Regions from separate parts of the Paenibacillus sp. PK3_47 genome, predicted to be linked through region 1. Evidence: riboswitches for the same ligand, from Rfam matches in the RefSeq annotation. Region 1 holds a riboswitch; each other region holds the start of a gene.

Evidence for each region. A riboswitch is a leader RNA that binds a small molecule or an ion and turns the genes downstream of it on or off. The one in region 1 is predicted to bind cyclic di-AMP.
Region 2: linked by a shared signal. The riboswitch ahead of C2I18_RS14820 (hypothetical protein) and the one ahead of C2I18_RS12555 (C40 family peptidase) in region 1 are both predicted to bind cyclic di-AMP.
Region 3: linked by a shared signal. The riboswitch ahead of C2I18_RS23240 (C40 family peptidase) and the one ahead of C2I18_RS12555 (C40 family peptidase) in region 1 are both predicted to bind cyclic di-AMP.

Annotation. Positions count from the first base shown of each region.
Region 1 covers NZ_CP026029.1:2,788,174-2,798,251, forward strand. Annotated here, with positions in the region: gene motA (flagellar motor stator protein MotA) at 1-65, opposite strand, end outside; gene C2I18_RS12530 (hypothetical protein) at 269-562, shown strand; gene C2I18_RS12535 (4a-hydroxytetrahydrobiopterin dehydratase) at 795-1,082, shown strand; gene C2I18_RS12540 (c-type cytochrome) at 1,184-1,540, opposite strand; gene C2I18_RS12545 (GNAT family N-acetyltransferase) at 1,655-2,155, opposite strand; gene C2I18_RS12550 (C40 family peptidase) at 2,381-2,872, opposite strand; cyclic di-AMP (ydaO/yuaA leader) riboswitch at 2,878-3,020, opposite strand; gene C2I18_RS12555 (C40 family peptidase) at 3,373-3,861, opposite strand; cyclic di-AMP (ydaO/yuaA leader) riboswitch at 3,865-4,003, opposite strand; gene C2I18_RS12560 (hypothetical protein) at 4,225-5,058, opposite strand; gene C2I18_RS12565 (M1 family metallopeptidase) at 5,067-7,079, opposite strand; gene C2I18_RS12570 (YwhD family protein) at 7,184-7,690, shown strand; gene C2I18_RS12575 (AbrB/MazE/SpoVT family DNA-binding domain-containing protein) at 7,764-8,240, opposite strand; gene C2I18_RS12580 (DNA-3-methyladenine glycosylase) at 8,492-9,172, opposite strand; gene C2I18_RS12585 (transglycosylase domain-containing protein) at 9,277-10,078, opposite strand, start outside.
Region 2 covers NZ_CP026029.1:3,309,629-3,319,706, reverse strand. Annotated here, with positions in the region: gene C2I18_RS14845 (CHAD domain-containing protein) at 1-774, shown strand, start outside; gene C2I18_RS14840 (ThuA domain-containing protein) at 894-1,529, opposite strand; gene C2I18_RS14835 (SDR family NAD(P)-dependent oxidoreductase) at 1,563-2,294, opposite strand; gene ytxJ (bacillithiol system redox-active protein YtxJ) at 2,515-2,841, shown strand; gene C2I18_RS14825 (glutaredoxin family protein) at 2,838-3,080, shown strand; gene C2I18_RS14820 (hypothetical protein) at 3,202-3,618, opposite strand; cyclic di-AMP (ydaO/yuaA leader) riboswitch at 3,727-3,917, opposite strand; gene C2I18_RS14815 (hypothetical protein) at 4,022-4,210, opposite strand; gene C2I18_RS14810 (phosphodiester glycosidase family protein) at 4,392-5,372, shown strand; gene C2I18_RS14805 (bifunctional glycosyltransferase family 2/GtrA family protein) at 5,376-6,386, shown strand; gene ltrA (group II intron reverse transcriptase/maturase) at 6,490-7,881, opposite strand; gene C2I18_RS14795 (hypothetical protein) at 8,344-8,616, opposite strand; gene C2I18_RS14790 (glycine zipper domain-containing protein) at 8,641-8,808, opposite strand; gene C2I18_RS14785 (TraB/GumN family protein) at 8,840-10,069, opposite strand.
Region 3 covers NZ_CP026029.1:5,368,974-5,379,051, forward strand. Annotated here, with positions in the region: gene C2I18_RS23215 (YheC/YheD family protein) at 1-527, opposite strand, end outside; gene sbnA (2,3-diaminopropionate biosynthesis protein SbnA) at 693-2,897, shown strand; gene C2I18_RS23225 (2,3-diaminopropionate biosynthesis protein SbnB) at 2,902-3,864, shown strand; gene C2I18_RS23230 (hypothetical protein) at 3,923-4,429, opposite strand; gene C2I18_RS23235 (hypothetical protein) at 4,599-4,826, shown strand; cyclic di-AMP (ydaO/yuaA leader) riboswitch at 5,506-5,638, shown strand; gene C2I18_RS23240 (C40 family peptidase) at 5,643-6,110, shown strand; gene C2I18_RS23245 (sugar phosphate nucleotidyltransferase) at 6,197-7,522, opposite strand; gene C2I18_RS23250 (DUF6492 family protein) at 7,544-8,359, opposite strand; gene C2I18_RS23255 (YheC/YheD family protein) at 8,565-9,320, shown strand; gene C2I18_RS29755 (nuclear transport factor 2 family protein) at 9,324-10,001, shown strand; gene C2I18_RS23265 (permease) at 10,073-10,078, opposite strand, start outside.

The DNA of each region.
Region 1 (10,078 bases):
AGCATCATCCCCCAGACTACTGCAATAAGACCAAAAACTATACCAAGTAATGATGAAATTTCCATTATGCACCTCATCCATGAGAATTGAAAAGTGATCCGTTGTAGCCGCGTATATCATCCTTGAACAGCGGAGGGACACCCACATGTAAACAAATCACGTATATTCTTATTTATCGTCAGCATTGCCTTTTTTGTGAAGTCATTTTTTCGGCTATAATAGATAACGTAAGTTATTATTCATCTGTGAAGAAAACGGAGTGATACATGTGGGTGTTAAGCATGGCAGAGATTACAGCGAAATTTTGAGAGACTTAACGCAAGCGGTAGGGAAGATCTCAGACGGGTATGTCTTTTTTGAGATGGAACCTGAGGAGTGGCAGGCGCTCCCGCAGGAATCCAAGCTGGAAGTATGGGAAGCACTGGCTGAGGATTTATTCTTTGCGCTGGGCAATGAGCCGGTAATTGAGGTAGGCAGCGGTGTAGTGATCTATGATAAGGACACGCACCGGATTAATATTTTGCTCGGGGAACAGGACCTGGCCTCTGTGGTTCTTATCTAAAAACGGGAAGTTCCTGCTAAGCGGTTTGCCCGATGCATGCGTGCCGTGGTAAAATTAAGTTGCCGAGTACTATCCGCCGGGATTTATGAATACATTAAACCGAAAAAAGCCTTCATCCTGGCGCATCCCTTGGGCTTTACTGAAGCTGAGGGATGTTTTGTTTAGGGCTTGGGGATATGTTACGGGCTGGGCGTTACGGGCTTACTGCTAATCAAGTAAGGGAGGAAGCAAATTGCAATTTACGGAGGAAGAACTGCGTGAGCAGGTGGGCAGGCTGGAAGGCTGGAAGCTGGACCAGGATATAATGGTACGCAAATACATGTTTAATGAATATATGAAGGGTATCGCCTTTGTGGATGAGGTTGCTGCCATCTCGGAAGCTTTTGATCATCATCCGCACATTACAATCGATTACAAAACAGTGATCCTGCGTCTGTCGGCAAAAGAAGGGGACGAACTGGCCGGATTCGACTTCCGTCAAGCACATGAATTTAACGAAGCTTTTGAGAGAACGCGCTAGTACGGCTGATCGTGAACTAAAATACTATGACTATATAAAAGATGCCCGTGAGTCGGATAAGCTTACATCCTTCTCACGGGCATTTGTATTCAATTCAGATCTTATTTTTTCTCTGCCAGCCACAAGGCGACATTGGCAATTTCCTCGGGGGCGAGCTTATCTTTGAAGGATGGCATCTGTCCGCGCCCTTTGGTCACGATGCTGTAGAGTTCCTCCGCATCATGTTCTCCTCCCGCCTGCTGAAGGCTAGGGCCCATACCGCCCTGTAGCTGGTCTCCGTGGCAGGAAATACAATTAGCTTTTACAGCAGCTTCAGCGCTTGCCGCATCCAGGGTAACCTGAGGCATCGTCGGCTTGTTCTCTTCAGCTACCTCTTCTTTGCCGGGCAGTGTAAATAAAAGCACTACGGCAAAGGCACAGGCGGCAAAAAACAATCCGCTCATGATCCATTTCTGCATCTCCATCCGTCCTCTCCATGTAAGCTGCTTCCTACATTATACAAAAAGGTAAAGCGTTATCATAGAGTTTGTGTCAAAAAAACGAACGATTTTTAAAAAAGATCTACCTCAAGCTCAGGGAAGTTCTTGTTCCTTGTCATAGACCATGCAATAAAAAGGTTTGTTACCGGTAGGTGTAAGCCTTTCATAAGTATCTGTAATCGTGAATCCGCATTTCCGGTAAGTTTTGATCGCCCGCTGGTTCCAGGTCAATACCTCCAGATCAATCTCCCGCTCCGGATAGCGGGCCTCAGCCGCCTGAACTACAGCTTTTACAAAGAGGTGACCCATTCCCTGACCGCATAGATCCGGGCGCATCCCAATCCCCAGGCGGACCACACCCTCCATAGGAAACAGCTGGGCAAAACCGCACAGCACTTTCTGATCGTTAACTACAGAGACATATTGTTCACTGCGGAGGCCGGGATCACCGAACTCAATCCCCAGAGCCTCCATCTGGTCCCAGGGCATCCATTCATAAATATTGTAAGGAGGTTTATAATTCCACTCACAGATCTCCCGGGCGTGATGGACCTCCATAGGCACTACATGAAAAGTAACGGGGGAGCTGATCATAATGCAGCCGGCCTCCTTTTCTCGGGATTTAAGCCTGATATATCTAGATTATATCCAAAAACAAAGCTGTACGACGCGCTAAAAAATATTTTACGGAAATGAAAAAAATGGGAGTTACTGCTGTTTGGCGGGGAAAGAGAAGGGTAAATAATGTTATAGACAAAAAAACAGGCCCTCCCCAAGATTTCGGCAAAAATCCTGGAAAAGAGCCTGTAACCATGCAGCTTACTGCACGTCGTCATTATCTTCGGAGTCAGCAGCGACTTCCTTGTAAGCGTCTGTGCTCATGATGCGTTTGGCGCCAACGTAGCGGTTGACGTAGTAGCTTTCACTCAGCGAACTAATGGTTACACCACGCGAGGAGGAAGCATGCGCGAACTTGCCTTCTCCAACATAAATACCGACATGGGATACGCCCTTACCGCTTGTATTAAAGAATACAAGATCTCCAGGTCTCATCTCATCCTTGGCAATGGCCGTGCCCATTTGGTACTGGGAGCCGGATTGATGAGGAAGCTTGATCCCGATTTTATTAAAAACGTACATTGTAAATCCGGAGCAGTCAAAGCCGTTAGTGGATACACCGCCGGATACATATTTAGTCCCGATGGCACTGTCGATCACTTTATCCATTTTGGAATCAGCGGAAGCGCTTGCGGCTCCAAGGGTAAAGATAATGGAAAAGCTTAGTACTGCTGCTGCTAACTTCTTCTTCAAAAGTAGATACCCCTTCCAAATGCCTACGAGGTTAGCTTAAGGGTTCGGTTGAAGGTCCCCTATGACCCCTCTGTGAATAGGAGGTCAATTCACCCAAAGTTGGTTCCCCCGTTTCCCTAAACGTTAGGGAACTCGGCATGACTGTTGATTAGGATTAGCTGCCGTTCAATACATGACAAAACGATTGTAAAGACCGGATGAATAATTACAAAAATGTTACTATAACTTCACTGCGATTATTGTAGCAAAGAAGGAAGCACTTGGCAATCACTTAAAACATATTAATGCAGAATATATGCCTGGTTGAAAGCTTGACTTTGCAGAAAAGACAAGGGTTTTGAATTTTTTTACATAATGCTGTTTCAGGGCTCCTGAATGAGTGTATAGGTATAATAAGGAAATACAAAAGGAAAAACCCGGAACTGATTACGGCAATAATCAATTCACGGGTCTCTATAAGTTATATTTGTTTATTAGAGGAATAAGTATTCGGGGAGAGTTCAATCGTAAGCGACAGCCTTGTAAGCTGTTGTGCTCATTACGCGTTTGGCGCCAACGTAGCGTTTGGACCAGTACGAATTGCTCATCGATGTGATGGTTACACCGCGTGAACTGGAAGACTGTGCAAATTTATTGTTTCCGACATAAATACCGACATGGGATACGCCGCTGCCAAAGGTATTGAAGAATACCAGGTCGCCGGACCGCAGATTGCTCTTCGATACAGCTGTACCCATGCTATATTGTGCTTTGGATGTGCGGGGCAGAGTAAGCCCGATGCTCTTGAATACGTATCTGGTGAATCCGGAACAGTCAAAACCGGCGGTGCTTGTACCTCCGAATTTATATGTAGTTCCAAGGGTTTTTGTGATAACAGCATCCATCTTGGAGTCTGCAGATGCACTTCCTGCTCCTGCTCCCAGTGTGAAGGCCAACACAAGCCCTAATGCTGCTGCGGTGACTTTTTTCTTAAAGCTATGACTTTTCAAAAGATGTACTCCTTCCAAGGCCTGCGAGGTTAGCTTAAGGATTCGGTAGAAGGTTCCCCTATGATCACTCTAAAGCGAGATCAATTCACCCAAAATATGGTTCCCCCACTTCCCGGTGCTGGGAATTTGGCGTGTTATGCACCAGAATAGTGTCGTTGCGTTAAGGTCAAATGTCTAAGCTTACATAAATTCAGACGAAATAGTTTCAAAAGATTACAAAGTTGTTACTAGTGGTACAGGCATTATTGTAACAGAGGTTTTACAGTTTTGCAAATAAACTAAATCACTTTGTAACCGGCAAAAGAGTCACGCCCCTGATGCAGGGGCAGTGACTCTATGTATTATGCCAGGCAGGCAGAGAAATTATTGTGGAAATGTTTTGCTGCGCCATAGCTGATATTGAGCGGCAATATCCCACATTTTGAACAGCGTTGAGGGGAGCGGTGAACATTGGCGGATAAGGAGTGCGGGCAGGCCAGGAAGCAAAAATGCAGCGACTCCGTTCAGCAGCCAGAGAAGAAGTCCTCCTGCAATGAACACTGCTGACACGCCGATAGATGAAATCAGGACTTTGCAGAATACAAGGAGCGAGGACAGTATGCCTGTCCCTCCGGTGTATCCAAACTGCATGTACAGCAGCATTAAGCGGACCAGATACAGGTACACCAGCCAGGCAAGAACATAAGGAACCAGCTTCAGAAGCAGTTTATAGTCAAAAATTCCGCTGAGCAGCAGCGTGTATATTTTGGGAAACAGGAAGTACAGGGGCAGGGCGGCCAGTATCCATTCCGCTATGCTGAAGAGCAGCACCGGAAGCCCGTACAGCCTCATGCCCGGGAAAAAGAACAGCCCGCGTTCCCCCTTTCGCTCCTGATGAAGCTCATGCAGCAGTCCGGCGCGGATAAAAGGGGAGAGCAGCAGCCGCAGCACAGACAGTGCCAGCAGCATCCAGATCCAGCGCTGTACATCAGGATCTGCGCTAAGCGCCATCTGCCCCTCAATGTAATACAGCAGCCTGCCGGTTGAGCTTCCCCCCGCATGGGCATCAGGATAATGCAGCAGCAGCGGGACGATGGCTGACTTTACGAATTTGTACATGAAATAGCCCCAGAGCAGCCGGTAAATGAACAGCAGAATTAAGATATAGAATTGCTCTTTCATACTGTACCAGCTGCGGATTATCGATCTTTTCACCATTGTTCACCTCACCAGACAAGAGTTCCGAGCAGGGTTTCAATCAGGTTGGTTACACTAAGCGTCCAGCGGGAGAGTGTCTTCGGCTCCAGCTCGGCCAGTCTGAAATTGTTGAGATGCCTGCTTTCCAGCAGAACGGAATGCTCCGGATTAATCTCTGCCGACAGGAGAGGCGCTTTGTAGGACAGCTGAAATGTCGTTTCCTTTCTCTCACCGTTCCAGATCTGCTGTACTGTATAACCGTCTGTAAAGGTGAATTTTACAGGCACTTTTCCGTAATCTGTCCCTTTATTGCTGACCTTGACTGCAGATTTATAGCTTGAGGTTTCACCGGCAGCCTTTTTTGGGGCAGAGACTTTAATCTGATCTACTGAAAAATCCGGGGAACCGCCGCTGTATACATACTGGTCAAAATAGTCCTGCCATGACTTCTTGGTGACCTTCTCCACAATTTTTTGGAAATCTGCTGTAGACGGATGACGGAAGCGGTACTTGCGGGAGTAAGCGGACATAATAGCGTCCATAGTCTTGATTCCCACCTGCTGCTCCATGTCTTTAAGTACCAGCTTGCCGCGGATATACACATTTCTGCTGTAAGCATCCCCGGGTGTGTACTTCCACGTCTCAAGATTAAGCGGCTGTGAAGAGGTCACCAGGCTCGCCTGCAAAGGCAGGTTGGCAGATACCCCATACTCCTGCTCCATCAGCCTGTCTTCCGCATAGGAGGTGAAGCTCTCGTCCAGCCAGGCCTCCTCAAACTCGTTATTTGCCACCAGGCCATAAAAATATTGATGGCCAATTTCATGGATAACTGTACGCTCCAGTGAAAGGCCGGGTGATGCCTCAGCGGCGCCAAAGGCGGTAATGAGCGTAGGATACTCCATTCCGCCTGCACCGTTGCCCTCCTTGGGCGGGACGACAATTGACAGCGTGGAGTAAGGGTAAGGGCCATACCACTTGCTGAAGTGGGTCAGAGCCGCCTTGGCAGCCTGGAAATAACGCTCCTGCAGATCTTTATGCAGAGGGTCCAGGTAGAGCTTGATTCTTACGCCGGGCACCTCAGGGGTGGAGAAAGCCTCCTCAGCGACTACGAAGTCGGGCGAGGCTGCCCAGGCAAAGTCATGCACATCATCCGCATAGAACTGGTAAATCTTCCGGTTCTGATGGATTCTGGCGCTTTTAACGGGAAAGCCGGTGGCTCCCACAATGTAATCAGGAGGCACTGCAATTGTTACATTGAAGATGCCGAAGTCGCTGTAAAACTCGGAGGTGCCGTGATATTGGTGCAAATCCCAACCCTCTTCTTTATTTCCGCGGGTTCCCGCAGGCTCATAAACGCTCAGCTTGGGAAACCATTGTCCGGCCATGACAAAGTCATCTGAAACCCCCATACGGGCGAATATTTTGGGCAGCTTGACCTCAAACTGGAGCTTCAGGGTTACACTTTCTCCGCCGTTAACGGGCTGCGGGAGGTGTACCTTTACAAGCGTCCGGTCATTGACGTTGCCGTCGTCCGGCTGCACATATTGCAGCCGCTGCATCAGCGATATTCCTTCTGTAGTCCGCAGGTCGGTCAGCTTCATGCTGCCGAACCCGTCGGCAGGCATGGTATCCCCGCGGAGTTCCCCGCCGGATTCTTTCATGAAGGTGGTGTTGTCCGAGGCAAAGGCATTAGGATAGAGATGAAAGTAGAGCTCCTGGACCGGTGTCCGGCCGGGGTGGGTCCAGGTCACGGTCTCGGAGGCTTTCAGGGAGCCGGATTCCGGAAGCAGCTGAACATCAAGATGATACTCCACGACCCGCTTGCTGAGTGCCTGGGACACCGGAGGGGGCGTGCTTTCGGGAAGAACAGGCTGTACCGCCTTGGATTGCTGGACGGCCGGGGGGGACTTGGCCTCTTTTGGAGCAGCGGCAACTGGACTTTCAGGGCTATGCCCTGAAAGGACCCATAAGGTGACCCCCAGCAGAGTGAGGGCGGCCAGGGCCATACAAGTGATCAGGTACTTTAATGACAGTGGCTTCATACTGTAATTCCTCCCGTGACAAGCATCTACGGGATGTATATGTTTGCATTCGCCGCATTATTAGCTAAAATTAAAATATTAGCAAAAGGGAAGGATGTGCACATGTGGATAACATACAGCCGGAGGGCAAAAAGCAGATTGCCTTAAATATTGTGAATGCCAAGAGCAAACATAAAGGTTTTGGAGCAGGCTCCATCGATCTGAACAACGTATCGCCTGTAATTATTGACGGTGGGGAAGCCATTATCGATATCGGTGCAATGCATGCCAAGAGCAAGGTTGAAAAGGGGATTAAATTCTCCATGAACCGTGAGGATGTGCCGAACGGCCGGCAGGTCTGGCTGGTCTGGGTGGCGGTGGACCGTTCACCGGAGGGGCAATTCTACGGCGGGATCACCGCCTGTGAAATGTGGATTGACACTGAAGCGCGCCGCGGCTGGAAGATTCTTGCCGATCATGTCAACAAGCTTGATGGGGCCCTGAAGCGGAAGGTAATCCTTGAGGGGCTGGGGGATGCGGAGAAGGCGGCGCTGAAAGCCCTGCTGATTTCTCATAATGAGGACTGGTGGAACGCCTCGCCGGAAGCGCTGCGGGCCGCTTTGTCGGAATAAGATTCTATATTTAAAGGCATGGTCCTCCTTCGGAAGGGCCATGCCTTTTTGAACGCCTGTACAGGCTGTAATGTTATAATGTTTTGCCCGCCGCGTTCATCTTCCGCTTCAACTGGCTTACTCTGGCCTGGCTGATCCCAAGCACCTCGGCAAGCTCCTTCTGGTTGGCATAGGGATGCTCGGCAATGGCCTTTTCCAGCCGCCGGCTCATCTCTTCTGTCTTTGTTCTCCGGCCCCCAGGGTTAATCTCCACGCTGTCTTCCACAGGGGTATGCGGCTGGACTGTCTCTTCGGCAGCCCGCCAGGGGTCACCCAGCTCCTTGAGACATTCGTTGCAGATAAATTGATCCTTATAGTAAGTTACTTGGTCGAGGCTTCTGCAAAAGGTGCATTCCGTTGAGGTGTACTTTCTGAGGACAATAATCTCATCATTCAGAATGAAGAATTCAATAGGATCCCCAATGTCAATATTGCGGGTCATGCGGATTTCTACGGGAACCACAATTCTACCAAGACTGTCTAAACTCCGGATCATGCCTGTATCTTTCATCTCATGTCCCTCATTTACATCTTTATATTTTTTTGTGGATATCTACGATTATAGCAGTAAATGTAAGTTTAGAATACAGGAAAGCGCATTCATAGAAAAGGGTTTCTCGCAGCCGGGAAGCGCTTACTGAATCACTTGTAGGGGATGAAAAGCCACTGCTTCTGGAGGTTCCAGAAGCAGTGGCTTATTAGGGTTCATTACTTTTTACCCAATATTGCCGCTGCGAAACAGTAATAGTCATATTTACAAGCTTATTCCGGAGTAAACGGCTGTTCCAGCTTATCTTTGACAGAAACATAAGGGTTATTTCTGATGTAGAACCGCCAGGGAAGCCCGGCGTATTCTTCGGCATAGGGAATGTTGATACGCGGAGCCTGAACGATATCCAGAGATTCGGGGGAGTCGCCCTGCTCCAGCCAGATGGGGCCGCCATGTATGTCCAGACGGCTGCCGTTCAGGCTTTTATCGATGCGCAGTGCGCGGCACAGCTTGCCCGGGCCTCCGGAAAGGTCCGTTGGCTTCCGCAGGGCAATGTTCCTGTATGCTGCCATAAGCTTCGCATCGCCGGCTGTAACCGGCTCAACAGCACGGATCAGAACGGCATGCGGATCGCCTTCGGCTGCGGTTACCACATTGAAGCAGTGATACATTCCATATATAAGATAGACATAGACGGTGCCGCCGCTGCTAAACATCACTTCAGTTCTGGAGGTACGGCGCCCCCCGAAGGCGTGACTGCCCTTGTCCCCGGCTCCGCCGTAGCTCTCTGTCTCCACGATGCGGCAGCGTATATCTCCATCCTCCGTGCGCCGGACTAAATGCTGGCCCAGAAGAAGCGGGGCAGCCTGCAGCGCCGGAAGGCTGTAAATCTCCGGCGGCAGTAGGGAGCCTCCCGGAGCCTGTCCGCTTTGGGCGCCCGGGCTGCTGTTCATATCCATAGGTGAATGGCCCCTTTCCGCACGAAGCCGGGAAAATCACTGACTTCGCGTTTTAATGGCCCCATCGTACTCCAAGTGAGCCGGGGGCTGCAACCTTGTCAGTTCATCCACCAGCGTTTGATATCCTTCCACAGGGAATGCTCTTCTTTGCCGGGAGTTTCGCTGCCGGGACTCTCCCCGGACGGAGCTGTGGCCGGTCCTTCACCATGCTGGTCACAATATTCAGTGGGTTCCGTGCCGCTGATGAATGTTTCAAGCGTTTTATCCGGACAAGCCGCTGTGGCAAGCTTGCCGGATTGCGGATTGATGTAGACGCTGACTACGCCGTCAGGAATAGGGAATATTTTGGGCGGGACATTTTCCAGCGCCTTTTCTGTAAACTCGGCGAAAATCGGAGCCGCCCGCCGTCCATCGGTAGATGTAATTTCACGCCCCTTGTCATAACCTACCCAGACTGCGGTCGACAGCTCCGGTGTGAAGCCGACCATCCAGCCGTCTGTGTCGGTGGTACCGGTCTTGCCGGCTACAGGCCTTTTAATAATTGACGCTACACGGTTGCCTGTACCGCCGCTTTCGAACACACCTTCCATAAGCCGGGTCAGCACATAGGCTGCTGCCGGCTCGACAACCTTTTCCCCCGGGCCATCAGGCGCCTGGTATAAAAGATTGCCTTTAGAGTCTGTGATTTTCAGAATGGCTGTTACAGGCTGCTTCACTCCGCCTCCGCCAATGACCGCAAAGGCTGAGGCCATCTCCAGCGGACTGACCGGGGAGGTGCCGAGCGCCAGGGAAGGCACAGGCTGCAGCGGGCTGCCGATACCCATTTTACCTGCCATTCCGGCGACCTGGTCCGCCCCGATCTTCATAATGGTATTCACGGCATAGATATTGTCTGAAGCG
Region 2 (10,078 bases), 520 kb from region 1:
GATGAGGATATCCATCAGGCCAGAGTGAACAGCCGGAAGCTGCTGACCCTGCTGTCCATTCTTGATCCCGAGCATTCGGTGACAGAGCCAATCTACAGTGCTTTTAAGCAGTCACAGAAAAGGCTGGGCAAGGTCCGTGATGCCGATGTGCTTATTGAATCCTTCAAGGAGCGCCGCAAGCAGGCCAAATCAGCAGGCGAGAGCAAAACCGCAGAACTGCTGAAGGCCGTCATCAATCACCAGAAGGAGAAGCGGAAGAAGTACCGCAAGCGGCTGACAGACGAGCTGCCCAAAGTGCTTACCAAAGAGCTTGATGAGCAGTGGGAGGCTTTTCTGGTTAATGAGCTGGAAGGTCTTGCCGCAAAAAGAGACGTCAACGTCGTCATGCGGGAGCTCGAGGTCGCCTTTGACCAGAAGAAAAAGGTCTGCAAAGCCTTGTTTAACGGCCCTGAAGGCGAATCCCAGGAATCCTTTGAAGCTCTGCATGATCTGCGGATTGCCGCCAAGGAACTGCGGTATACCGCAAGTGCCGCTTCTTTTGCCCTGAACCAGAAATTCCATGCCCACGAGGAAATCTACAAAAAGATCCAGCAGGAGCTAGGCGATATCAACGACAAACGCATATGGCTGGAAACGCTGCATTCCATCGGGCGGGATAAGCTGGATGTCGGTAAAAAAGTGTGGAACCAGTTCACTGACAGCCTCAGGGCCGAGGTGCAGGAGGCACTGCATGGGAATGAAGTGGTGCATATTGCCCCAAAGCCAAATAACTAACTTTGAATTCATTCATAAACTTCAATATGACATCAGATCGAGCAGATAGACAAAGAGCAGAAGGCGCATGGTAATCATGCCGTCTTCTGCTCTTTTATAATATATATAATAAATGGCTGTTACAGCAGCCCGGCAGCCCATAGACCGCCTCTGCGGATCATTTGCCGGAACGGCTCTACCGAGAAGGAGGGCAGATGATGCCCCGGCATCAGATAGACGACCCGGCCCAGTCCGAATTCATGGCACCAGGCTGCCGGGCGCATGGCTCCGTCGTGAAGGTATTCAGCCAGCACTGTCGTCTTGAAATGCGGCTGCATATCAAAGTAATACGGCTCGTCCTCAATGACAAACTCCTCCATGCCCTGCATAATCGGATGCTCACGCGCCGGGATCTTCATCTGCAGCGCAGTGTAGGCCGGATGGTGGGTGAAGTAACCGCCCAGCATCCCGCCGAGCTCCTGGTTCCGCTGAAGGGAGATACCGTTGTGTATGGCAAGCAGGCCTCCTCCTCCGGCTACATAAGAGAGCAATGCCCCGCTCTGTTCCGGCGGAAGCGGATCATCAAGGAATTCAGTGTAGGCAACAATAAGCTTGCAGGCAGCAAGCTTCTCCTTATTCAGCAGCCCGTAATCTTCGGTGCATTCCACCTGAAAATCAGGAGACAAAATCGCTTCAAGTTCGCGGTCGACACCGGCAAACGGATGATATTTCACCTCTGTATAATCCCCTATCGCAAGCGCTCTCAAGTCAGACATTCCTTAACGCCTCTTTTCCTGCAGAATTTGTTGTTACCAGGGCCAGTGATTGCCGTCAAGATCGAGATAAGCCGGCTCTTCACCCATGTATTTCTTATGGTCCAGCACAAGACTCATAATTTTGCCGGCAGACTCCTCCGGGGTAATCGGTGCTTCTACGGCTTTTTCGCCATGCATGTAAGTCTGGATCCAGCCGGGGTGAAAAACCATGACCTGTCCCCCCATTACCTTCAAATGATTGTGCATCAGGGAGGACTGCATATTCAGCGCCGCCTTGGACATACAGTATCCGTACATATTAATCCGTTTGTTGCGTCCAATACTTCCGGCTTCGGAGGAGATGTTAATAATCAGCTTCTGCTTGCCCTGCAGCAGCAGGCCCATCAGTTCGTTGCTGACCCTCAGCGCGCCGAGCGTATTCACATTGTATATCCGGGCCATGGCTTCATCGTCCATATCCACCAGCATCGTGGCATCATCAGCTTTGTGAATAATCCCCGCGTTGTTGATCACAATATCGACATGTCCTGTGCTCCCTGCTATGGTCCGCGCAGCCTGCTTCACGCTCTCCCGGTCTCCGATGTCCAGAGGAATCAGGTACAGCCTGTCCCTGTACCGGGTCTTCATCGCCGCAAGCGAAGGGGAATCCTGCAGGTACTGCCCGGCAAACACAGTATAATGATTCTCCAGAAGCCAGCGTGCCAGGCACATTCCCAGACCGTGATCAGCGCCGGTAACACAAGCGACCTTTTTAATATAGTACACCCCCTCAGTTTTTTTCCAGTATAGAATGCCCGATCTCTTTCTCACCTTAGCATGGCTATGAAGCATTATCAATGTCCACAGCAGGACGGTAATTTCCTTTGGATAACAGCCCAAGACTTCTTTTTGATTTAATTTTGAACTATGTTACAATCATAGTTACAGGTGCTAACAACTTAATTGTTAACAAACAAAAATCAACCGCAGAAAGGTGAGATTCCTTATGTCTATTCAACAAATCCACACGCTGGATGAACTGAACCAATATGTAGGTCAGCCAGGCAAAAAGCTGCTGTTCAAACACAGCACAACCTGCCCGATCAGCGCCAAAGCGCATGAAGAATTCCAGGCTTACGCACAAGGCTCCGACACTCCGGCTGCCATCGTTCATGTCATTGAGGACCGGCCGGTGTCCAACCAAATCGCTGAGGATTTTGGCATCAAGCATGAGTCCCCGCAAATTTTTCTTCTGGATGGCGGCGAAGTCCGCTGGAACACCTCCCACTGGAAAATTACCCGGGATGCAATCAAGGAAGCCGTGAGTAAATGAGCCAGCCCGTTATTGTCTACTCCACCGCGAACTGCAGCGACTGCAACCAGGTAAAACAGCTTTTGTCAGAGCAGGGCATTGCGTATGAAGTCCGGGATGTCATGACAAGCACCGATTACCAGGAAGAAGTCGAGAAGCTCGGCTTCATGGGCGTGCCTGTTACCGTATTCGAAGACCGTGCAGTCAAAGGCTTCAACCTTCCGGCACTTAAGGAACTCATTGAAGCGGCTGCCCGTTAATCCGGAAACTGCCATAGTCCAATATCACTCCCGTATAGCGAACGGCACGGAAAGCCTCAGCCTTCCGTGCCGTTCGCATACGGGATTTTTATTATGCCCGTCAATAGGTGCCGTCTTCAATTTATCCCCGGGAAGCCGGGCTTTCCGCCAGATACGCGACATTGCCGCTGTGGGAATAAATCACCTGACTTACCCCGAGCCCCTTATAGACCAGTCTTGGCTTCAATGAAGAAGTGATTACGAATATGGATTTGGTCGTCCAGGTCCGGCACATTTGAACATAACGGCAGCATAAGGCCACACTGCTCTCGAACAGATAGACCTGGCCCACCGGGAAGGCAGGCCGGAACCATGTATTCTCATGGCGGGTGTCCACCACAAGATTTACCTCCACGCCCAGCTCCTCCAGACGTTTTTTCTCCGCTGCATTATTCGCAATTCCCGCTATTTTGTAACCTTTACACTTCAGTGTCCTGATAAAATGCTCACCAGCCTTGTTCGGTGCACAAATGAGTACATATTCGTCCTGATCCGCCATCTCTATCTATCTCCTTTTCGATTAGGCCGCATTTGATACAGGTCTATAAAAACACAGCAAAAAACCACAAAGGATCTCCTCTGTGGCTGGTTAGCGGTCACATAGCACTCATCCTCTCTACATACGCTTACGAGGTTAGCTGCCGGATTCGGGCAGTGAGAGTCGCCCTACCTGTCTTCCATGCGAGCATTCTCTCGCACTTCCCCAGGATTCACCCCATAACCGGCTCCGGTCCTTGACCAGGCTGCCGATTGTTGGTTCCCCCGCTTTCCTTAACGGAAATTAAGCGGTTTACATATTCGGTTGTACTTACCCCGATGTTACGCCTTTTAGTTGTAGTTTTCAAGACTCTGCGCGTGAATGACAGGCATAAACTTTTTCGCCTGAAAATCATTTGCCCCCGTTACCCCTTACGTTTGCCGCCTTTTACAAATCTCCATGCCGCTGTACAGCAGCCGAGCAATCCTAAACCGAGAATCAACGTCTGCAGCGCCCCGAGCAGCGTAGAGCCATCCGGGCGGACCAGACTGCTGATAATGATCAGCACGATCGAAGCCGCGACCAGCAGGGGCGTTTGTATGCTTTTTTTCACAGTTACCACTCCTTACTACTTAAAGTACACTATTCTTCTTCATTTCACCAGGCGCAGCCGGATGCACAATTCATACTTTCAGCTAACGCTCAACGAATCCTCAGGCTGTGTTCAGGTATGCCGCCTATGCTTGGCAGTGTAACAAGATCCTTACCGGACAAGAAAGGCGGTTATTCGCTTTATGCCAAAACAACATATAACCAAACGAAAAAAAATAACCATTGCCATTACGCTCAGCACCCTGCTTACAGGCGGTATTCTCTACCAGCTTGCCGACCGTTATCTGATTCAACATGTCGAAGTCGTTGTTGCCGATCAGGCAGTTTCCGGTGCAGAAGCCAATACAGAGGCGGTCAGTACAGCGGCGGCGGCAGATTCAAATGAGGCCGGCCAGGATTCTCCGGAAGCCGTATCCGATGACTGGAACTACAGCAGCGATGACATGGACATCTCTCTTAAGCAGGTCACCACCGGCCGCGGAAGCGACCAGATCACCTATTACATCGCAGATGTGCAGGTGTCTGATGCTTCTCTGATCCAATCGGCTTTTGCCGACAATGCCTTCGGGCGCAACATTACCGGGGACACGTCCGATATCGCTGAGGACCATGATGCAGTCTTTGCGATCAATGGCGATTACTACGGCTTCCGCAGCGATGGAGTCATCATCCGGAACGGGGTGCTCTACCGAAACGAACCTGCCAGGGAGGCGGTCGCCCTCTACGCGGACGGCACGATGGCCTCTTATGACGAAAAGGAGGTATCCGCCGAGAACCTGCTGGCAGACGGCGTTCTGCAGACCCTGTCGTTCGGGCCGGCGCTGATCAAGGACGGCGAGACCGTCCAGGACTTGAACAATGTTAAAATCGACACCAATTTCGGTAACCGTTCCATCTCGAATGCCAATCCCCGCACAGGCATCGGCATGATCTCGGCGAACCACTACGTATTCGTTGTTGTAGACGGACGTTCAGACGACAGCCGGGGCATGACACTGGACGAGTTCGCTGGGCTGTTCAAAAGCCTTGGTGCCACAGAAGCCTACAACCTGGACGGCGGCGGGTCTTCCACAATGTACTTTATGGGCCGCGTTGTCAACAATCCGCAGGGCAGACAAGAGGAACGCGGCGTAAGCGACATTCTCTATCTCGGGGAGGGATAACTCATGACTGTACTTATACCAGCCTATGAACCGGACCAGCGTCTGGTCGAGCTGATCCAAAACCTGCGTGCGATGACCAAAGACCCCATCGTTGTTGTAGATGACGGGAGCGGCGAGCGGTTCAGGAGCATCTTTGAAGCTGTTAAGGAGGCCGGCTGCACCGTGCTCACACATGTCGTTAACCGCGGCAAAGGCCGGGCACTTAAAACCGGATTTCAATATATTCTCGATAATCTTCCGGCTGCAGCTGTCGTATGTGCCGACAGTGACGGACAGCATTCTCCGAAGGACATTGTTGCCGTCGCCGAGGCCAGTGAATCGGCCGGAGGCCGGATGGTGCTCGGCAGCCGCCAGTTTACCGGCAGAGTTCCGCTGCGCAGCCGGTTCGGCAACCGGCTTACCAGCAAGGTGTACGGCGCGGCGACCGGGATCGGCATCGGGGATACGCAGACAGGCCTTCGCGGGTATCCGCGGACCATGCTGGACTGGCTGTGCCAGGTGCCGGGAGAGCGGTTTGAATACGAGATGAATCTGCTGCTGGAAGCACCGTCAAGCGGCTACGGCATTACAGAGCTGCCGATTGATACCATTTACCTGAATGGCAATGAATCCTCCCATTTCCGTCCTGTCGCCGATTCACTCAAGATTTATTTGCCGATTGTTAAATTCAGCGCCTCTTCTATCGTCTCCGGTGTGCTCGATTTCCTTCTTCTGCTCCTGCTTCAAGCTGCAACGGGAAGCCTGCTGCTGTCTGTCATAGCTGCCAGAGCCGGAAGCTCGGCCGCCAATTATGCCATGAACCGGAGATTTGTCTTCAGCCGGCAGAACAAAGGAGCGGTGCATACATCCGTGACCCGCTATTATATCCTTGTCCTTCTGGTCCTTGGGCTCAATTACGGGTGCCTCTCGCTGCTGCATATACTGCTGGGGGTACCGCTTATTCCGGCCAAACTCCTTACTGAATGCCTGTTATTTCTGTTCAGCTTCTGGGCACAGCGCCGGTATGTCTATTAGGATTTGCGGATGTTGTGCCTTCCAATCGAGTAGGAGGAGGCGGCAAGCCCCCGTCCTCTCACACCACCGTACATGCGGGTCCGCATACGGCGGTTCCAAAAGGTTAACAAAGCTCTAAGTAACGTGAAAGCAAGCTTTTCAGCCCTTTCGCTTCCCAATAGGAAGTCGGGAGGGCATTATTTGTATTCCGGGACATTTCCCATGCGCCTCGCCGCGAGTTGGCCATCGTGAAACAGGCCCACTCAGGCACCCCAAGCGCCCGGAGTTCGCGGATTCGTGTGCGCACTCGCTTCCATTGTTTCCACAGGCACATTCGCAGCCTTCTCCGAATCCATTGGTCCAACGTGTGGAGGTGTTTCTTCGCCGACGCTAGATGGAAATAGCCAAGCCACCCCATCAGATAACGGTTTAGTCGGCAAATTCGTTCTTCCATGGAAATGGACCACGTTCGGTTTGTCAGTTCACGGATTCTCTCCTTGAATCGCGAAATGGTCTTCGGTGCTAATCGAATGGTTGCCTGTTTCTGGCTCAGGAAACTGAATCCTAAAAACTTCCGGTGCCAAGGTCTGGCGACTGCACTCTTTTCCCGGTTCACTTTCAGTTTTAGCTTTCCTTCTACAAACCCGCTAACCGATTCCATGACCCGTTCGCCAGCTCGTTTGCTCGCCACAAAGATATTACAGTCGTCCGCATAGCGTACAAAGTGCAGGCCACGTACGGTCAATTCCTTATCCAGATCATCCAGCAGAATGTTTGCCAAAAGCGGGCTCAGCGGACCGCCTTGCGGCGTTCCTTCCTGGCTGTGCTCCAGCTTTCCATTCACCATGACTCCGGCGTTTAGATACGCGCGAATCAGTGTCAGCACTCTTTTGTCTGTCACTTTCCGCGCCACTCTCGCCATCAGCATGTCGTGATTTACCCGGTCAAAGAATTTCTCAAGATCGAGGTCCACGACCCACCTCAGACCCTTTTGGATATATCTTTGCGCTTGTTTTACTGCGTCATGTGCACTTTTCCCGGGTCGAAAGCCGTAGCTGTACCACGAGAATTCTGCGTCAAAGATCGGATTCATGACTTGTAGAAGAGCCTGCTGGAGAAAACGGTCCATCACGGTCGGGATGCCCAGCAGCCGTACGCCGCCTCCGGGTTTGGGGATTTCCACCCGTTTGACTGGCGCAGGTCTGTAAGTTCCCGCCAGAAGTTCGGCTTTCACCGGTTCCCAATGTGTTTTCAAGTAAGCTTGTAGATTCGCTGCCGTTACATTGTCCACACCGGGGGCTCCTCCGTTCTGTACCACTCGTTTATACGCGAGCCGAAGGTTGTCTCCTTCGAGCATTCGCTCCAGCAAGTTGTTCGCTGCTTTGCGAGAGGGAGGGGCGGTTTGTGCCGACGAAGAACTCGGCGCTCCAGCATGCCTTGGCGGCTTCACCGCTTCTCTTTGCTGGCAGCTCTCTTGCGAGATATTCGGCTGTCGTTGCTCTTCATGCGAACGCATCGGTTTCCTCTCTCCTTTCGGTTCAGCCCTTCCGTAAACTGTTGCAACAGTTTACGTACTATGGCCTCTGCTGACTCCTGCCCGTTCAGCGCAACCTCTCGGTTACGGTTACAAGTTTTTTTTTCCTTGCATACCGGACAGGCCTCCCCAGATAAGAACGTCATCTTTCCGCCCGCACCTGCCCAAGTTTACGATTGCAGCCCTTGGCAGCTTAGGATTTCGTCATGTCTAGGTGACTCATCCGGCTGCAACCGCCTCAAATTGGATTCGTGTACCTCAGGTCGTGCTTTTGCCTCCGGCTTCCTTCAGATTCCACCTCGCGGTAGACACCCTTGCCCTTGGCTAACGGTAGGCGCTTGCCAGCCCCCGCTCGGGACTTTCACCCTAGAGATGACGCCCATGCTGGGCGTACTAGAAAAGGCCGCCCTGGTTTCCCAGGACGGCCTTTAAATTATTTCCGGCTCAGATCAGGCTGAAATGATGCCAGGACAGATACAGACATAGAGCAGCAACAGCGAAAAAAATGACGGATGTTTGTGTATTTCTGCGGAATTTGAGACCATAAGTAATAAAAAATACGGCTGCAGCGAGTTTAGCAATGACCTGGTAGTAGCTGTCCTCCGGAAAAAATGAACTGCTGAATATCACTGTAGCAGCCAGAGCGGAAGAAATAAAAATCTTAAACCATAGAGGTTCCCTCAAAAACTGTGTATACACAAGCTTGATTCTCTGCATGATCCCAATCCCCTCTGGCGTTGTTTAGTGTTTTCCCGGTTTGTAAGCTGCGCCGATCCCGGCTCCCAGCGCAATACCAATGGCCAGCCCCAGACCTATATTGTCAAACATTGAGCCAAACACAATCCCCAATGCAACGCCTATGGCCAATCCGTTTGTCATCGCGTTATCCCGCTTCTTTTTATTATTCATGGTCTGCATCCCGCCTTCTTCTTAAGCTATATTACTTCCGTACTACCTTGTATCCCTTATCTTCCAGCAGCTTCAGGATGCCGTGCTCACCGAGATAGTGGGCTGCGCCGACCACGACAAAATACTCTTCCTTTTTGCCGTTTTTCAGATAGCCGTCGATTTTATCTGCCATGCCGATGTTGCGGTCAATCAGCATTGCTTTGACGTATTCCGCGTCAGTGGAGAAGTTGTTCGTCAGATCCAGCAGCTGCTCCTCATTGCCGGTTTTCCACATTTCAGCCATCAGGCCGACGCTCTGATCCAGCACCTCGAAGTTGTCCAGCGCCGCTCTTAGGTTTTTCTCCTGCAGCTCCTGGGAGAAGTCATTGAACATGCTTAATTGCGATTCATAAGACTCCAGTTCTACTACCGGAATTTTACGTTCAACAGCCTTCTGGATAAAATACAGGTCAATCCCGGCAGATGCCTCGTAACCGGCCTTTGCTGCTTTCAGGCTGCTGAGTGTGGATTCCGCCACCCATGGCTTGAAGGCATCGAGCGCATTCGGCTCAAGTCCGGCCTCTTTAAGAATCTCTCCCAGCTTCGCATAGGTCTCGGCAGACACATGATCCTTCAGGGTTGTTCCGTCCTGGTACATGCCCAGATCCATGATCAGCTTTTGCTGGTCTTCGCCCGCAGCTTTGCTGATATCAATCTCTACGCCCAGATAATCGGCCTCGGCGAAAGCCTCCTCATATTCATCGCGCAGCGGATAGAAGCTGTCATCGGCAATATGCATCGAACCGACCAGGTACACTGTGTTTCCGTTGGCTTCGACTTCCCACATGAAGCCGCGGCCTGCATTTACAGAGGAGGTCTGGGTGCCGCCGTCTCCGGTCTTGGATTGCAGAATGACAGTACGGGTTTTGGCATCCCAGCGGACTTCATAGCCTGTTGCATCTCCAAGGACCCGGATCGGCGCATATGTAACGCCGTTGATTACTTTAAGCTTGCTTTTCAGTGTGATGGTTTTGCCGTCTACAACCGCGTAGATCGTATCACCCGCAGCATTTTGCAGCTTGATATCCATCGCCTGCAGCGTAGATTTGAGCGGGACAAGCGTTGTGCCCTCATCAAGGACTGGTGCGCCTGCAGAATACTTAATGGCCTGATTATTTACTGTAACACCAGGCTGCTGCGGAGCAGCCATTGCAGGAACAGCCGAGGTAAGCAGTCCTGCAGAAATCGTAAGGGATAAGAGCATTCTTTTCCAATTTTTCATGTAAAGTAG
Region 3 (10,078 bases), 2.6 Mb from region 1:
GCGTTGCTCTTCTCTGAGCTTGTGTTGGCGTTCAGCAGCACCTCTGCCGGAAATATAGTTCCTCCCTGGCTGCCGTTGGTGACCACTTTGCGGGGATGGGCGACGCGTCCTGCAAGCCCGGTAGCTTCCCATGCGCCCTTAAGATTCCGCTGCACCATTACCCGGATATCGAAAGGACGTCCCTTATAGGCCAGCAGCCGGACCCCTTTTTGCGCCAGATAGGGTTTTCCTTGAGTTTCACTATGAATTGCCTGGTATGCCCTGCGGTAACCCTTGAATTTGCGCACGACCGTACCTGCCTGATATCTCCAGCTGCTGTCCCCATACCGTTCAACCCGGATTACCCCCTGGCCCAAGGAACCGCAGCATGGCTTGATGTACACCATTTTGTATCTGCCAAGCATGTCCAGGAGGATGGCCTGATCCATTTTTCGAGTTACCGGAATATGTCTTCTTAACTCCGGACTTCGGAGCAGCACCCTAGTCTTCGTCAGCTTGTTGGATATTCGCGTCAGCTGCTTTTTCATCCTGTCCCTCCGTTCCTGAAATGTCTGTAGGCTATTGTACGGGAATACGGGGCTTTTTGATTGGGCGGATGCACAGGAACAGAACACCCGGTTCACATTGTACATATGATTATTGCAGGTGTATATTAATGCGGCTGCAGGTGCGGCCAACAGGAGGCGGCCAGAATGCCGTTCGGCGATTTGCAGAAAAAAGTGCTTGAAGTCATCGGGGAGTTCCCATGGTACAAGGGGCTTCTCAGCGGTGAGAGGGGGGAGTACAGTCTGCAGGATCTTCCTCTGCTCACGTCAGAAATTATGGACACCTATTATTACAGCCGGACCGCCGACCCGTCGCTGGCTGTATACCGCACATCCGGTACAAGCTCAGGCAAAAGAAAATCGATTGTATATTCTGCGGAAGACGACAGGCACTATGTGGACATCAAAACAAAGCTGTATGCCAAACTGCTTGCGGGCAGCGGCTGCAGCAAGGCTTTGGCGGATATGGGCACCGGACATGCAGCGAACACGGCGCTGGCTATTTTTGAACGGCTGGGTATGAAAAGCTGCTCAATTCCGTTCGAGCTCCCGGTCGCGCAGCATATCGAAGCTCTTCAGGATTTTCAGCCGGATTTGCTGTACACAATGCCTTCTATTCTGGATCATATCGTCCATGCTGCCGCAGATCCGCAGTCCTTCGGAATCCGCAAAATCATACTGGTCGGTGAGATCGCCTCACCGGAATGGCAGAGGAATATGGCCGCCGTGTTCGGCCTTGAGCCGCGCGACATTATCGATACGTACGGGTCTATTGAAATAGGCACAATTGCGTATTATGACCATGATGCGGGCCGGTATATTTTTGCAGACGGAATTGCTGCAGAGGGAATCGGGACACAGGAGCTGGGAGGGGAGCTCGAACCGCTGGGTCAGGGCGAAAGTATCCTGGTGCTTACATCACATGTCCGCAGGAAGCTGCCTGCTTTACGTTTTGTTACCTATGATGTGGTCAGGGATTTTCGGCCCGTAGTGATCGACGGTGTGGAGAAGCAGAGCTTTGCGGCCATTGTCAAAAGGGTAGGCAAAGAGCTCAAGCACGGCGAGAAAATCAGCCTGTACGATATCGAACAGGTCGTATACCGCCATCTGAAGGATGCGATCATCCGGGTCAGAGTGAAGAACAACGCGCTGGCAGTCTATATTAAAAGCAAATCCGCAGACCCATCCGTCATCGCGGCGGTCCGGGAGGAGATCAGGGAATGTATTCCGGAGATCGGCCTGATGATCCGCAATGGGCTGCTTGGCGATATTGAGGTGATTTTGGCCGCCGAAGGCGACCAGCTGGACAGCGGTAAGGTCAAGAACAAGAAGCTGTATTATGAGCAGAATGCAGGCGGTCCAGGGATAGACACCGCAGGCGGTATTTTGTCCAAAATAGGAAATACACCGCTCATCAAGCTGAATACGCTGTTCCGGAACAGTAAATTTGAAGTTTACGCCAAGCTGGAGCTGCTGAATCCGGGGGGAAGCGCCAAAGACCGGCCGGCCCTGCGGATGATTACCGAGGCCTGGAAAGAAGGGAGCATAGGTCCGGGTTCGGTCATTATTGAATCGAGTTCGGGCAATATGGCGATTAGCCTGGCGATGATCTGCAGCTGCTTGGGAATGCGTTTTATCTGCGTGGTAGACCCCAGAACGACGCGTACGAACCTGCAGATCCTGAAGGCGCTGAACGCAGAGATTGCTTATGTGGACGAACCGGATCCCGAAACCGGGGAGTTCCTGCCCGCGAGGCTGAACCGTGTGCAGCAGCTCCTGCGGGAGATGCCGGGCAGCTATTGGCCCAACCAGTATGGCAATCCCCATAATTATTTGTCCCATTACCATACAACGATGAAAGAGATGGTGACTGCGCTTGAACGGTTGGATTATTTGTTCTGCAGCGTCAGTACTTGCGGGACAATCCGCGGACTTGCAGAATACGCCAGAGATCACGGACTGAAGACTAAGATTATCGCTGTGGATGCAGAGGGCAGCATTATTTTTGGCGGAAAAAAAGGTAAAAGGCGTTTCCCCGGGCTTGGAGCCGGAATTGTGCCGCCTTTTTACAGACAGGATTTAATCCATCGTAACCTCTACGTCTCGGATTGGGAGATCGTCGAAGGCTGCCGGGCGTTGGCTCAGCAGGAATCGATTCTGGCGGGAGCATCCTCCGGCGGGAATATTGCGGCTGTCAGGCAGATGGAGCAGGAAATAGAGGCGGGGGCCGTCTGCGCGGTCATTCTGCACGACAGGGGAGAACGTTACCTTGATACGGTGTTCTCGGAGAGCTGGGTACAGAGGGAGTTCGGCAGGCGGGACCCGATTAAGGACGGAGAGAGGAGGAAATAAAGTCATGCTGTATTTAAATGATCATGACATTACGGCCATAGGCGTGAACTGGCCTGCATTGGTGGATACCATGGAATCCGCAGTGCGCATTCTGGATTCCGGTGATTTTGCACAGCCGGTGAAGCCTTACCTGAGGTACAACCATCCGCTTAACCGGATGATTGCCATGCCTGCTTACGTGGGCGGAAAGGTTAAGGCTGCCGGAATCAAATGGATCGCCAGCTTTCCCGGTAATATCCAGGCCGGACTACCCCGTGCGCACAGCCTCACTGTATTGAATGATCCGGAGACCGGCCAGCCGTCCGCCATCCTGAACTCCGCGATTCCAAGCATCGTAAGAACGTCATCCATCAGCGGGCTGATGCTCCGCCACTATATACAGGCACGGCAGCCGGAGAACATTCATCTGGGAATCATCGGCTGGGGACCGGTTGGACAGTATCATGTGCAAATGGCTGCTGCTCTTTACGGCGACAAAATTGAACGTATCCGGATCTTTGATATCAAGGGAGCAGATTTGAGCAAAGTCCCACCACCGTATGCGGAACGGGCAGAAGTGGCGGAGAGCTGGGAGGAAGTATATCAGCAATCCAATGTGTTCATCACCTGCACGGTGTCGGCCGAGAGGTATATAGATGTACCCCCTGCGCCGGGCAGCCTTCTGCTCCATGTTTCACTGCGGGACTATCAGCCGGAGGCGCTTGCAGCCTTAAAGGCCATCATTGTTGATGATTGGAATGAGGTCTGCCGTGAGAATACCGATATCGAGCGGCTTCATCTGGAGCAGGGGCTAAGCCGGGACGGTGTCCGGCTGATTACCGATGTGGTCTGCCGGAGCTGCCTGGCCGATTTTCCGGCGGAGGAGCCGGTCCTCTTCAGCCCGATGGGCATGGCGGTCTTCGATATTGCTACAGGTGTGTATTATGTGAATGAAGCAAGGATGAGGGGAATCGGAACGGAGCTGTAGAAGACGGGTTGTAAAAGTAGAGTTGAAAAGCCAAAGCGTACATAAACAGCGTACGCTTTTAGTATTGTGCAGATCGCTTACCTTCGCTTTGTTGAATTCGCTGGAAATAAGCTGGCGGGCAGAATGAACGGTAAAAGTCCCGTTGAATCTGCTGGAAATCGGTTGGCGGGCGAAATGAACGGGAAAAGTCCCGTTGAATCCGCTGGAAATCGGCTGGCGGGCGAAATGAACGGGAAAAGTCCCGTTGAATCTGCTGGAAATCGGCTGGCGGGCGAAATGAACGGGAAAAGTCCCGTTGAATCCGCTGGAAATCGGTTGGTGGGCGGAATGAACGGGAAAAGTCCCGTTGAATCCGCTGGAAATCAGCTGAGGGGCGAAATGAACGGGAAAAGGTCCCGTTGAATCCGCTGGAAATCGGCTGGCGGGCGAAATGAACGGGAAAAGTCCCGTTAATTCCGCTGGAAATCGGCTGGCGGGCGAAATGAGAAGCACAAATACCTCTGAATCCGCAGAAATCAGCCCCAGCAGCGAAATGAGAGGCACAAATACCTCCGAATCCGCACAAACCAGCCGCAACGGCGAAATGAGAAGCACAAATACCTCCGAATCCGCAGAAACTAGCCGCAACGTCGAAATGAGAAGCACAAATACCTCCGAATCCGCAGAAACTAGCCACACCGCGAAATGAGAGGTACAAATGCCTCCGAATCCGCAGAAACTAGCCACACCGCGAAATGAGAGGCACAAATGCCTCCGAATCCGCAGAATCCAGCCACAACGGCGAAATGAAAGGTACAAATACCTCCGAATCCGCAGAAACTAGCCACAATGGCGAAATGAGAAGCACAAATACCTCTGAATCCGCAGAAACCAGCCACAATGTCGAAATGAGAAGCACAAATACCTCCGAATCCGCAGAAATCAGCCACAGCGGCGAAACGAGAGGCACAAATACCTCATAAGCCTAACCATTATGCTAGTTGAAGGACAAATTGCAATTAGGATGAGCCTATATCCTATACATACTGATAGTTTCGATTGGCAGTGGGCACTGTAATTTCACTGAACCGCTAGCTGCAAGGAAAAGAGGGGTGAGGAAAAGCAGAAAAGCGGAAAAGAGGAAAAACAGAAAAGCAGAACAGCAGAAAAGCGGAAAAGAGGAAAAGCAGAAAAGAGAAAAATGAAAAGAGGTATGGAGAGAAGAGGATAAAAGAATAAAAGGAGAAGAAGAGAAGAGAAGAAGAGGATCAGAGGATAAGGGGGCCATAACCGGCCCTTCACTTAATCCCCCCAACCCCCTCTCAGCGCTGCGTCAAATTTGTATTGTACTATTTCTCATATTTCCTAAAGTATCCCCACCCTCTCACCGATATAAAAAAAGTGGGCAGCTATGTCCTAATGATTACATTAATGTTACTTATTTTTACTATTTTCATAGATGAAGGTTTTGATGAATTCAGGCGCTGACCACGCAAAATAACCCTGATTTTTACACCTGACGTAACATCAGAAGGAAGTTTCAGCAATTTTCACGTTGCCGTGCAGAATTTATGTTATCGCAGTTTACACAGGAATATATGAAATAGGATTGACAGGAAGAAGCAGGATACAATACTATTGAATCAATAGTTACAAAAAATTAATGAGTTGTTGCCGAATTTCGTTTCGAAAACGGGGGAACCAATCTTGGGTGAATTATTCTTGAAGGCAAAGGAATATAGGGAACCTTTAACCGAACCCTCAGCTAACTCCGTAGGCATTGAAGGGAGAAAAGGTTTCTGAAAAAGTTCATTTTGTCTCTAATGGGAGCTGCAGTTTTATTCACGTCCACTCCAGTCAGCACATACGCCAGTACATCATCACTGAATAGCGAAGTTCAAGAGGTATTGGGAACCCCTTACCAATGGGGCGGTACTACAACCGCCGGTTTCGATTGTTCCGGATTTATTTTGTACATTATGGAAAAATTCAATTCAGGTGACCTGCCGCGCACCTCAGCCTCGCAAGCCAAAGCCGGCACACCCGTAGCTAAAGATGATCTCCGTGAAGGAGATCTGGTATTCTTCAATACGCTCGGCTCCGGAATCTCGCATGCAGGTATTTATATCGGTGACGGTGAGTTCGCTCATTCTTCCAGCAGCAAAGGTGTAAGAATCAGCAAGCTCACAGACTCCTATTACCGCGACCGTTATGTGACTGCCCGCCGTGTAGTGAGCGAGACCAGCTACAGCAAGATGGCCAACTAATATTTATAAGTATAATCATGTCAAAGAACAAGCTGTCTCCGGCCGCCGGATGTCAGCTTGTTCTTTTTAATATACTTACGGTGAGGCTAAGAGCTGTACACCGCAACTTCCTCCGTCCGGTCGTCCCTCCGGATCTCCAGCAGCTCCATTGCAGCAAAAGCCCTGATTCCGTGCAGGTCGCCTCCGTTTACAGTGAACGAATCGCCGCTCCGGGCAGCCTGGGCCAGGCCGTTCAGCACAACCTCTCCATGCCCCGATAAAATAACCCAGTGTTTGCCGCTATGCAGGCAAGGCATCTCAGGCATCTCATGCCCTGGCAGCAAAAACAGCTTAACCGTAAGCACAACCTCTCCTTCATTTCCGGTCCGGTCCAGGACCATATAATGCCCCCAGGCGGTTTCTCCGTAACCGGCCTCTGCTGAAGGCGGATGCACAATGTCTTTAATGGCATTCGCCTCTTGTTTACCGGCAATCAGGATGCCGTCCGGACTTCCTACAGCAACAATATCCGGAACACCGATGACAATCATGGGCAGCTTCAAGTCGTTCACAATATGTGTATTCCCGCTGTTTCCCCAGATTCCTCCGGGTCCTGTCACCGTCTGCTGCAGCCGGGCAGTCAGCGTATCCCAGCTGCCCAGATCGCGCCATTCCCCTTCGTGACGGAGCACTGCAGCTTTGCGGGTCCGTTCGGCTATTTCCTTGTCAAAGCTGCGTACGGGAAAACCCGGGTACAGTGCGGTGAAGGCAGCCGGCTCCGCAGGGAGTCCCATTTGCTCCAGATGGCTCAGCATAAAGCCGAGCCTGAAAGCAAAAACCCCGCAGTTCCACAGCGCGCCGCTCCTGATCAGCTCCCCGGCCTTAGAAGAATCAGGCTTTTCTTCAAAAGACAGGACAGGGGAATAAGCCGTGTTACCGCCTGGTTTCTCCGGAAGTATGTAGCCATACTGATCCGAAGGATGGGCGGGTCTTGTCCCAAGCAGTACAAGCTCGGCTTGTGAAGCGGACAGAATATCCGTGAACTGATGGAAGCACTGAAAAAATCCGTCATCGGCATACATATCTGCAGGAGCCACGCATATAGTATCTTCCGGTTTAGCCTTGCGGGAGGCATACAAATAAACTGCAGCTAATGCAGCTGCCGTAAAGGTTCCGCGTTTATGCGGCTCCCCGAGAACTTCGTACCTGTTCCCCGTATACCGGCGCACGAGGGATGTCTGGTCCTCATGTGCCACGAACAATGCTGATGGGCTGAGACTGCTGTTCTCCAGCTGCCGGCACACCCGTTCAATCATCGACTCGGTGCCCCCGCCGGGAGCCGGCAGCAGCTTCAGGAACATTTTTGAGCGGACAGGGCCTGACAGCGGCCACAGCCGCTGCCCGGAACCTCCGCATAACAGGATGGTATGCAAGGCTGCCTTCCTCCTTCACGCTTAATGCCTGGCTGGAATGGAATATGCCTTACGCTGATGGAAAGACAAGGAGCGGTAGGAGCGTGCCAGCTTTTGAAGCTGTGTTTTTTTCAGCGTGCCCGCAGGTGTTTTCAGGGATTTATTGCCCGCGCTCTTCAGGATCACTGCGTCCTTATTCCTGCTGTAGACATAATTGGCATACGTCTCGAATTCGGAGAAACCGAACTGCTTTTTCTTGTTGATGCTGCGGATAATGGCGGCATGCCAGGGCATGCCGTGCCGGGCTTCTATTTTCCTTTTGAGCGCGGCCAGCCTGGTTTTCTCGAACAGCATATAGTGGGTTACAAAGGATCTGGGAGAAGGGGCGGCTGTGCCGAGCAGCTTACGGTAAGTAACAAAGTATTCCGGCTGGCTCCAGCTGCGGCAGTAAAAAATGCTTTTCCCGTTCGCCCGGAACCGGTGCGGAGTAATGAGAACTGTATCGGCATCAACAACCAGGAAGAATTTTTCCCGGCAGATATGATCCCCGTTCATTTTCAGCAGCTGCTGGTAGAGCCAGCCTGAACGGTTCCAGCGCGTCGAGGAGTAGCGGATATCCTTTTTGGTAAACGGCAGTACGGTAGTCTCATTTACAAAAACACAGCCTTTGCGCGAGCACAGGCTTCTGATGCTGCTGCTGTCCGGGGAAACGATGTAAATATTGCTGATCGGATGGCGGACATAGCGGCGCAGGCTGTCTATCACATGGGGCAGGGTGGCGAGATCCTTTTCAATGGCCGGGATCAGGACGTCTATAGGAGGACCGCTGACACTCCGGCCTGCAGTAGTAGCTGGCATAGGTTCATCTCCGTGCACAAATTGACACCTCAGCGTCTGCACTAGGATATGTCTGCTAACCCTGTTTTGACCGGGCGGCGGCCGCCATAAAGTTAATCTTCCATTACGGGACAGATGATTTATTCAGCACAGCTCCATCCTGCATACGATACTGTGACATTGTAAAACAGGGCGGGACATCCCACCCGGACAGGAGTGTGCAAGTGTGAAGGATAAGCAGAAACAAACCGGATCAAGCAAATGGTTCAAGACCAAGCTGCTGCTTCGCAACAAGGCGGTGAAGCCTTTTATTCCAGATACCCGCAGATTCAGCAAAGTGAGTCTTGAGCAGATGATCCACAGCTATGGAATGGTCTACGTCAAGCCGGAGCGGGGAACCTATGGGAACGGTGTAATCCGGGCCGAGCAGACCGGGCGGCAGAGCTATACTTATCAATATGAAGAAACCGTCCGCCATTTTGACAGCTTTGATGCTTTTCATAAGAGTCTCGCGAAGAAGACCGGAAGCCGGAAATATCTCATTCAAAAAGGAATTCACCTGCTGAAGCACAATAACCGCCGTTTTGATATCCGTGTCATGGTCCAGCTCAGTCCCAAAGGGAAATGGGAGGCGACCGGTATCATCGGCCGGCTCGGGCATCCGCGCAAAATCGTGACCAATTATCATAGCGGCGGCAAGCCGACCGCGATAGAGAGTCTGCTGTCGGCCCATCTGTCTGAACGCAGGCTTGCTGTGCTGACAGAAGAACTGAATACACTCGGGACCAGGATCGCTGCCCATATGCAGAAAACCTATCCCAAAATGAAGCAGATCGGCGTGGATGTCGGACTCGACCGGTCGCTGACGCCGTGGATTATTGAGGTAAATATGAACCCTGATCCTTATATTTTCAATCAGCTGAAAAATAAGTCGATGTACAGAAGGGTCATGAGATACCGCCGTTTTCATATGGGGAAATAAGGTGTGCAGATTGAACGTGATTTATCGGTTTTGGAATTAGTCGTGACTCCAGTGAATATTTGGACTTCCGGCTGCTATTTTAGCAAAAAGACAGTCCGCTACCCAGAACTACGGGTTAGCAGGACTGCCTTTTTTTATGGCTATGTTAAACGTTATATGTTCTGCGAAAAGGTAAATATCACTGTACGAAAGCTTATCTATTATTTGCGGCAAAGGGGCAGGGATATTCCAAAATATAGTATTATAGTATTGGGAATAAGCCTTCTATATATAAAGGTTCAGAGAGGAGTGATTGTTATGGTTGGCAAAGAAATAAGGGATATAATTGAAAACTATCTTGAGGCATACAATTCATTTGAAATTGAAAGCATGGTTAACCTCTTGCACAAGGATATAATATTTAGGAATATTTCCAATGAAGAAACCACCACGGAAACCAGAGGAATACAAGCCTTTAGGGAATTGGCAGAACAGTCGTCAACGATGTTCACCAGCCGCCGCCAGATAATCACCGGGTACAGTGTCATAAATGACAAAGCAGAGGTTGGAATTGATTATGAAGGTATTCTTGCCGTGGATTTACCTAACGGATTAAAAATCGGGGATAAGCTGCATTTAAATGGAATGTCAAAATTCGAGATTAAGGAAGGAAAAATCTCATTGATTGAAGATTACAGTTGAGTAATACGACGTTTCAACTAAAGAGAATTGATAGCACAATAAACCGCCTTTTTGCCAAGGCGGTTTTCTTATTATAA